Regions from separate parts of the Terrabacter carboxydivorans genome, predicted to be linked through region 2. Evidence: predicted binding sites of a transcription regulator. Region 2 holds the regulator's gene; the other holds the start of a gene.

Region 1 (4,332 bases), on a different contig from region 2:
TCCTCGGCTATCTCGCGGCGCTGCCCCTCTTCCTGCTCGGCATGGTGGCGTGCCTCGTCATCGCGGTCGTCCGCGCCCGGCGGGACCGGCGCGCGGCAGCGAGAGACGCGTCCGCCACGTCGTCCGACCCCGAGGCGTCTGAGGGCTGACTCGGCCGGGTCCGCGCGTCACAGGAGCAGCAGCGGGTCGAAGCCCAGGACGGCGCACATCCCCGCCGTGGCGACGACACCGGTGACCACGGCGATCGGCAGGGCAGCCAGCACCGGCGGCCACGCGGCGGCGCGGGTACGCAACGCCAGTCGCGACAGCCCGACCGCACCCAGCACGTTGAGGACGATGCCGAGGGCCAGCGCCAGCTCGTAGCGCCCGACGTCCGGCTCCTCCACCGCTGCGAGGCCGAGCACGCGGGTGAAGCCGTAGACGAGGGCGTGCAGGACGAGCAGCTCGTAGGCCAGGAAGGCCAGACCGACCGTCGTCAGCGCGCTGATGGCCAGGGACCACCACGGCAGGCTGAGTCCCCATCGACCCTGCACCGCCTCCGTCGCGCCCATGCCCGTCATCATCGCGGCGATCCACGGTGGTGCGCGTCCGTATTCGTACTCGACCCACGCCCTGCACCGGACCTCTGCGAGCGGTCAGAGGGGAAGGTCGTAACCGAGGAGCTCAGGGTGGGGAGCGAACGAGCTGCGGCTGCGTTCCCCTGTCGGGCGCCATGCGTGCTTCTCGTAGAAGCGCCGGGCACGCCCGTTGCCGGTGAAGACCCGGAGTCGTGCCCGAGCGACGCCGTGCTCGCGCAGGAGGCCGAGGACGGCGTAGTGCGCGAACGTGGCCAGACCCGTGCCCCAGTGCCCGACGGCGATGCCGAAGTGCAGGAGCTCGTCCCCGCGGGTGGCGACGAACCCGGCGACGACGTCCTCGTGCATCACGACGAAGCAGTCGGTCCCCGGCAGGTCGATCTCGCGGAGCCAGCGGGCGGCGATGGCCTCCCGAGGGAACGGGTGCTGGTCCTGGGCGAAGACGCCGGCCAGCGCACGGACCGCCCCTGGCTCCTGCACCTCGATGACGGCCGGGACGTCCGCGGGTGTCATCTCGCGCACGGCGCGACTCGATGCTCCCCCTGTCACCCGTGGAGTATGACCCCCGGGGGCCGTCAGGTGGGGGTGAAGTCGACGAGGTGCAGGTGCAGTGGTGCGCCGGAAGGGGCGGGGTACTGCCGGCCGAGCCGGGATCGTGGTCTGCGACGGTCTGGTGGTCGGGTCTGGTCCGGCTCGTCGGCCAGGGCCAGACGTGGTGGTCGTCGTGGTGGGCCGATGAGCAGTCCGGTGTCGGTGTGGAAGTCGAGGCCGTCGGGGCGGGCGGGGTCGCCGGCGATGGTGAACTCGCCGCGGTGGTGCCCGTCGTGGTGGAAGGTGCACAGGGCCAGCAGGTTGGTGTCGTCGGTGGGTCCACCGTCACGCCAGTGGACCAGGTGGTGCACCTCGAGATGTCGCGCGGAGGCGCAGCCGGGGAACCGGCAGCCGCGGTCCCGGTCGAGGATGAGGACACGCGAGCGGTGCGGGACCACGCGCTGGGCGCGGCCGACGTTGACCGGGTGTCCCTCGGTCTCCCAGACGGGGGTGAGGGTCCCGTCGCACGTCAGCTGGTCGGCGATGTGCTGGGGCAGGCGGGGTCGGCCGGTCAGCCAGGCGCCGTCGGTGTCGAGGTGGACCTGCACCCGGTAGCGCGTCCTCCGCTCGCCGCCACCGGACTCGCTCGCGCCGGCCGCAGCGAGGGAGCGGTTGGCCATCAGGAGCAGGGCGTCCGCCCAGGTGACCAGCGGGCGCCCACCGTCGGCGGCGCACCGGTCGGGGTGGCCGACGTCGCCGTCCATCTCCTGCTTCGGCGCGTCGGTCACACCGTCGCCCTCGGGGTGGAGGGCGTGGAAGAGGTGGTCCTTGGCCTCGGCGAGGGCGGCCTCGACGAGAGCGCCGACCTCGGCCGGTGCGTCGTAGCGCAACCGGAACCTGCCGTCGGCGTCGAGGCCCATGCTCAGGTGGGCGGGCTGGACCGGCTCCGTCTGCCGGCTTTTCACGTCGCCGTCCTGCTCGTCGGGAAGGACTTCGCCGGGCAGGACGTCGCCCTTCTCGTCCACGCTGTCGGGCTGGAGGGTGAAGTCGTATCGGCTGACCGAGCGCTGGAGCTGGGTCACGGTGGCGTGCTCGGCGAACTCGGCGACGGTCGCGTCGAACTCGGCCGGAGTGTGCCGGGCCACGACGGCGGCCTGATCCAGGCTGATGCGGCCCTCCCGCAGTGCGGCGGCCGTGGCCGGGAGCTCCTCGGCACGACGGCCCACCAGGATCACCGCGGCGGCCTGGGCCCGCGACAGTCCGGCGCGCAGCATCAGCCAGTGCTCCGGTGACCGCAGGCCGGCCGCCTGCCACGAACCGTCGGCGAGAACGGCTGCGACGAAGTCCACGAGCCGGGCATGCGCATCGTGCAGATCGGCGGCCAGGGACGCGACGAGGTCCCAGTCCTGCTCGATCCGGTCTGCGCTCTGGCTCATACCCCTATCGTACACTTGTTCGAATGTGAGATCCAGAGATGTGCACACCAAATCGCTTGCAGCGCAGCACGTTTCGCTGACAACGATTCTCCCACGTCTGCCCGGCCCGGGCCGCACCCGGATAACGTGGGGGCATGGCGGACAACGGGGTCGCAGGCACGTCGTGGGTGGTCGAGGAGCTCGGTGGCGAGGCCGTCGCCCCGCCGCAGCCACAGCTGTCCTTCGGTGACGACGGTCGGGTCTCCGGCAGCACCGGCGTCAACCGCCTCATGGGCCGCTACGAGCTGGCCGACGGGACGCTCGTGGTCCTGGATGTGGCGACGACCCGAATGGCGGGGCCTCCCGAGGCCATGGAGCGGGAGCAGCGCCTGCTCGCCGTGCTCGCCGAGCCGCGGACGCTGGTTATCCAGGGCGACCGGCTCGAGCTCGGTGACCGCGAGACCGGCGCCGTCCTGCGCCGGGCCGACGCCCCCACCGGCTGAGGGTCGGTCTCAGCCGATCATCGACAGGCGCTGCGGACCGCGGTCCGTGCCCGTGTTGGGCACGGCGTCGACCGGGATGACCGGCGACACGAACCACCCCCACAGGCAGTTCTTCTCGCTCCCGCACGACTGGGTCGAGCTGCCGGTCGGGTCGGTCGGCGTGAAGCCGTCGGTGTCGGAGTTGCCCGTGACGTGGAAGCCGGCGAGGTAGAACGCCGACACTCCGTCGATCGTGTACTCGGTGTTGCTCCCTCGGCCGTCGACGCTCGTGAAGATCGGGATGTAGACGATCGTGCCGACGCTCGCCCTGAGGACGGCGCCGCACCCGCTGGGCACGCTCGTGCCCGGCTTGCCCGTCGCCGTGATGGTGCCCTTGTCGCTGAGCAGGTCGACGGAGCAGGTCTTCTTGCCGGTCGAGTCGAGCCAGCCGAAGTTGCCGGGGGAGTACTGACCCGGACCGCTGGAGCCGCACTTCTTGGTGCCGTCGACCTTCTCGTTCTTGGTCTGGAGCAGCACCATGCTGACGTACTTCGCGGCGACCGGCACCCGCGGCAGCGGAGAGGTCGCCGGCACGCCGGAGCCGTCCAACGAGTACGGCGGTGCGGCGGGGAAGTCCTTCCCGTCCGTGGTCGCGTCGTCCTAGGCGCACTGGGACTGGACCACGGGCAGGACCGTGCTCGGGTGTGCGCCGGACCAGCCGACCCGCGAGCAGGCCGAGACCGTCGCGCCGTTCCAGCCCAGCACCTGGGCGAAGAAGGGCTTCAGCACGGTGCCGGTGTCGGCGGAGTTGGTCGAGGTGCGGGTCCGGACCTCGACGTACGGCCCCGCGGCGGCCGGGGCAGGGAGGCAGTCGGTGAGCGCACCGGTCGTGGCCGTGCACCCGGTGAACCTGTCACCGCCGACGAAGGTGCCCACCGCGCAGACGCGCTGGATGCCGCCGAACCCGTCGGCGGCGTTGGCGTTCGCCAGCTGCTTGAGTCCTGGCGTCGCGGGGTCGCACGTGTCGCGGCGGGTCGCGCAGTCCTGGGCCAGCGCGAGCGACGCGGCGTCGGCCCCGTTCTGGAGCTGGCGTCGCTCCCACATCATCGAGCCGACGTCGACGACGAGCGCCAGCATGCCGACGATGACGCCCGTCGAGAGGAGGATCGCGACGAGGGCCGTGACGGCGCCGCGATCCCGTGCAGCCCTGAGGCGCCTCACCCGTCGCCGGGCCGGGCACAGTGTGGGCCCCCGAAACCCATTCATGGATCCCCCGATCCCCATGGATGTCCCCGAGCCCATCTCGGGGCTGCTGCGGACAACCTAGAA
Region 2 (4,332 bases):
TTCATGACCCGCAGGCCGGCAGCATCGATCATGGGAAAATCATAACCGGTGATTATGGAAAAGCGGCGAACCTGGCGGCACGCGAGGGGTCGTCGATCGGCACGTAGGCTGACCGGGTGAAGCAGCCGAACGGCATACCCCCGCAGTCGACCGCGGTCACCCGGCTCTCCACGACGCGCACGCTTCCGCTCGAGACGCACGACCTCGGCACGTTCGACGACCTCGTCGACCTCGTCAGCGGCGGGGGCGTGGTCGTCCTCTCCGGGGCAGGGCTCTCGACCGAGTCGGGCATCCCCGACTACCGGGGGCCGGACGGCACGCGTCGGGTCGAGCCGATGACCTTCGGCGAGTTCGCCGGGTCGAGCGCTGCCCGGCGGCGCTACTGGGCCCGCAGCTACATCGGGTGGCAGCGGTTCAACGCGGCCCGGCCCAACGAGGGCCACCGCGTCGTGACCGACCTGCAGCGGGCGGGCTACGTCGGGCCGATCATCACCCAGAACGTCGACGGTCTGCACCAGGCCTCGGGAGCCACGGACGTCATCGAGCTGCACGGCTCGCTCGATCGTGCCGTCTGCCTCACCTGCGGTGAGAGGACGACGCGAATCGGCTTGCACGAGCGGATGACCGAGGCGAACCCCGGCTTCATGGAGCGCTTCGCCGACGCGGCGCGGACGGTGGGCTCGCAGTGGGGCGAGCAGGTGCGACCCGACGGGGACATCGTGCTCGCCGACTCGCTCGTCGAGTCCTTCCACGCGCCCCGCTGCCTCGTCTGCGGCCACGACACGGTCAAGCCCGACGTCGTCTTCTTCGGCGAGTCGGTGCCCAAGGCCCTGGTCGAGCAGTGCTTCTCGCTCGTCGAGGCAGCCGGGGCCGTGCTCGTGCTCGGCTCGTCGCTGTCGGTGATGAGCGGCTACCGCTTCGTGCGCCGGGCCCACCAGCGGGACGTGCCGGTCGCGATCGTCACCCGCTCGGCGACGCGCGGCGACGCGGAGGCGACGCTGCGCCTGCACGCTCCGCTCGGCCCGACCCTGACCGACCTGCGGGGTGCGCTGGGCCACTGAGCGCCGCGGCTGCCGTGGCGCCGGCTCGTCGGATTGTCCGCTCGTCGGGCTCGGGGTTCGCCCCGTCGCCCGGTCCGTCCGGGCGGCTACTCGACGACGCCCTGAGTCGGCCGGGCCTCGAGGCCGTCGGCGGCACGCAGGTCCCAGAGCTCCTTGGTCTGCACGCCCCAGTAGGTGGCGAAGAGCACGATGACGATGACCTCGGCGATGAGCACCAGGTGGTCGAAGCCGTGCACCGTCAGGGCCGCCAGGACCGTGGTCCCGAGGGCGGCCGCGAGAGCCACGGCGATCGCGATGTATATGCGCTTGTAGACCGTGCCCGCCCCGGCACCCCGGTGCCGGTCCTCGGCGCGCAGCGCGCTCAGCACCATCACGGCGATGACGCCGGCCACCATGGTCCCGGCGGCGATGTCGTGGCTCAGCGCGATGAACCGGTCACGCAGGGCGAGGAAGAGGACGAGCTCGCCGAGCAGGATCGCGCCGCAGACGACCGTCACCACGACCGAGCGCACGGTCGGCCGTTCGGACGAGTCGCGCGTCACGGTGCCGCGCTTGAGCCAGGCGGTCACGCCGGCCGCGAGGGCCGCCACGACGACGAGCGACCAGATGTTGTTGCGCACGGCCGCCGCGATCTCGGCGGGGGTCTGGCTGTAGGCGTTGGGGCCGCAGCGTCCGTCCGGGACGGTGGGCACGAAGGCGACGACGAAGGCCATGAGCCCCGAGAATCCCAGCAGCACGTCCTCCTCCGGTGAGTGGCCCTTGTAGGCGACGAGGCTGGCCCCGAGGGCGCACAGCGAGCCGACGAAGACCGCGCGGGCCGGGGTGTAGTAGTAGGCGCTGATCGACCCGAGCCAGCACGAGTGGCCCCGTCTCCCACCACCACTGGTAGCCGACCGAGAGCAGCAGCATGAGCAGCAGCGCGATCATCGCACCGCGCAGGTAGCGGTAGGTCAGGACGACGTCTCGGGTGCGTGACGAGGGCATCGGCCCGGCCTCAGATGCGGCGCAGGACCGCGGTGACCTTGCCGAGGATCGTGGCGTGGTCGCCGTCGATGGGGGAGAAGTCGTCGTTGTGCGGCATGAGCCACACGTGACCGTCCTTGCGCTTGAAGGTCTTCACCGTCGCCTCGTTGTCGAGCATCGCGGCCACGACGTCGCCGTTGTCGGCGTGCTGCTGCTGGCGCACGACGACCCAGTCGCCGTCGCAGATCGCGGCGTCGACCATGGAGTCGCCGTTGACCTTGAGCAGGAAGAGGTCGCCCTCGCCCACGAGCTGCTTGGGCAGGGGGAAGACGTCCTCGACGACCTCCTCGGCGGTGATGGGGACGCCGGCCGCGATCTGGCCCAGCACGGGGACGTAGGAGGCCTCGGGGCGGGCGTCGCCCGAGTCGGTCTCGGTGTCGTACTGGTCGCCACGGGGTCGCAACGGGGTCGCGTCACCGCCGCGGTAGCCGAGCTCCTCGGCCTTCGCGTCGGGGGAGACGACCTCGAGGGCTCGCGGCCGGTTGGGGTCGCGCCGCAGGTAGCCCTTGGCGACGAGCGCGTTGAGCTGGTGCGAGACGCTCGAGGGGCTGGCCAGCCCGACCGCGTCACCGATCTCTCGCATGCTCGGCGGGTAGCCGCGCCGGTCGACGGAGTTGCGGATGACCTCGAGCACTCGCCGCTGGCGGACGGTCAGGCCGTCACCGGTCTCGCGGTCGGGAAGCTCGGTCACGCCCATGGTGTCCCCTTCGTCGGCTCGTCAGGCCGTGCTCCGACGCTGGGCGGGAGGCCAGTGTCAGTGGTGGCTGATGAGGTCTGTGGTGTGAGGAAAGACTACGGAGTTCGAACACAGTTGCCAAACACCTGTTCGAGGCGTGTCTCGACTTCATCGAACATACGTGCTACAACTCGTACAGACGTTCTATCGAACATGTGTTCGCAAGTTCAGGAGCAAGGGGAGGTCACCATGAGCGCCATCGTCCTCGAGGCCGTTCGTCACCAGCACGCCGAGGGGCCCGCACGGCTCGCGCCGACCGGCCGGCCCCGGCTCGTCCTCGTGCCCACCGGGCCCGACGCTGATCGCCAGGTGCGACGGTCGCGCGCCGTGGGGGACGCACAGCCGCCGCTGCGGCTGACCCGCTTCGGACGGCTCGTCGTGTCCCTGTTCGTGGCGACGGTCGTCTCCGTCCTGGGCGTGGGACTCGCCGGCCAGCTCGCCTCGGCCTCGGGTGAGCCGCGCACCGTGACGGTCCAGTCGGGCCAGACGCTCTCGGGGGTCGCCGCCCGCGAGCTCCCGGAGCTCGCCGTGTCCGACGGTGTCGTCGAGCTCCAGGTCGCCAACGGCCTCAGCACGACGGCGCTCCACGCCGGCCAGCAGCTGGTCATTCCGGCGCGCTGAGTCCGTCGGCCCCTGGGGCCGGTCGATCGCGTATGCCGTGTCCCTGGCAGCCGATCCACCCGTCCCTCCCGATCTGCCGCGTTGGCTCCACCTTCAGCGGCTGGCGGTGGCGGCGCTTCGACCCCGTCGCTCCTGCCCGGACGCCGCACCCCTGACCAGGGGTGCGGCGTTCTGCTGTCCCGTGTCGCTGTCTCGTCTCCCTGTCTCGTCTCACCGTCCCGACTCGGGTCTCGTCTCGCTGTCCCGTCGCGAGTAGGTGCCGTCCGAGTCCCCTTGCGGCGCAACGGCTTCCGTTGCGGTCAGGCGCAACCGTCGATGGTCCTGGCCCGCCGCACGGCGCCGGGGGCAAGCCTGTGGATGGCGCCGGTCCGCCACCCTCCCGTCGGCCTAGCGTGGCAGTCCTCGGGAAGGAGAGAGCATGCGCTACGACGTGGACACGGCGGACCTGCGCGACGACGTCACCTCGATCCGTGAGGTGGTCCTGCGCGTGCAGACACTCGGGATCACCGACGAGCTGGCGCCGATCGCGGCCGCGCTCCCGGAAGGCCGGTGCGCGCCGGGTCTGCGTGACGTCTCGGCGGCCTGGGCTGCGCGGCTGGCGGCGACGCGCTGGGAGCTGCAGGAGCTGGGGCGTGCCCTGGCCGTGGCGGCCGACACCTACGACGCCGTCGAGCAGGTGGCTCGGGCCGGCGTCGGTCGAGCGTCGGGGGCCTCCCGGTGATCGGCGGGGGATCGGCGGTGACCCTGTCGGTGCGGGACATCCGTTCGAGCCGTCCCCAGACCCTGGCGGCCGTCGGCCGCGGACTCGAGGATCGCCGACGACGGGTGCTGGTGCTGGCCGAGCTGGTGCTCTGGCGACGCTCGGCCGCGCCGCGATGGTTGGGTGCCGCC

What was found. Region 2 encodes LexA, which represses DNA repair genes until DNA is damaged. Its sites were predicted from a motif close to TCGAACANNTGTTCGA; they were not measured.
Region 1: the regulator LexA is predicted to act here: its motif matches at 2,550-2,565, upstream of ABD297_RS03385 (HNH endonuclease signature motif containing protein).

What each region holds. Positions count from the first base shown of each region.
Region 1 covers NZ_BAAARE010000002.1:305,853-310,184, forward strand. Annotated here, with positions in the region: gene ABD297_RS03370 (hypothetical protein) at 1-149, shown strand, start outside; gene ABD297_RS03375 (hypothetical protein) at 168-551, opposite strand; gene ABD297_RS03380 (GNAT family N-acetyltransferase) at 636-1,088, opposite strand; gene ABD297_RS03385 (HNH endonuclease signature motif containing protein) at 1,151-2,542, opposite strand; gene ABD297_RS03390 (META domain-containing protein) at 2,677-3,024, shown strand; gene ABD297_RS03395 (hypothetical protein) at 3,034-3,543, opposite strand; gene ABD297_RS03400 (hypothetical protein) at 3,542-3,667, shown strand; gene ABD297_RS03405 (TadE/TadG family type IV pilus assembly protein) at 3,664-4,224, opposite strand.
Region 2 covers NZ_BAAARE010000006.1:70,029-74,360, forward strand. Annotated here, with positions in the region: gene ABD297_RS07955 (LysR family transcriptional regulator) at 1-32, opposite strand, end outside; gene ABD297_RS07960 (Sir2 family NAD-dependent protein deacetylase) at 117-1,061, shown strand; gene ABD297_RS07965 (hypothetical protein) at 1,148-1,798, opposite strand; gene lexA (transcriptional repressor LexA) at 2,056-2,781, opposite strand; gene ABD297_RS07975 (LysM peptidoglycan-binding domain-containing protein) at 3,010-3,441, shown strand; gene ABD297_RS07980 (hypothetical protein) at 3,860-4,162, shown strand; gene ABD297_RS07985 (alpha/beta hydrolase) at 4,180-4,332, shown strand, end outside.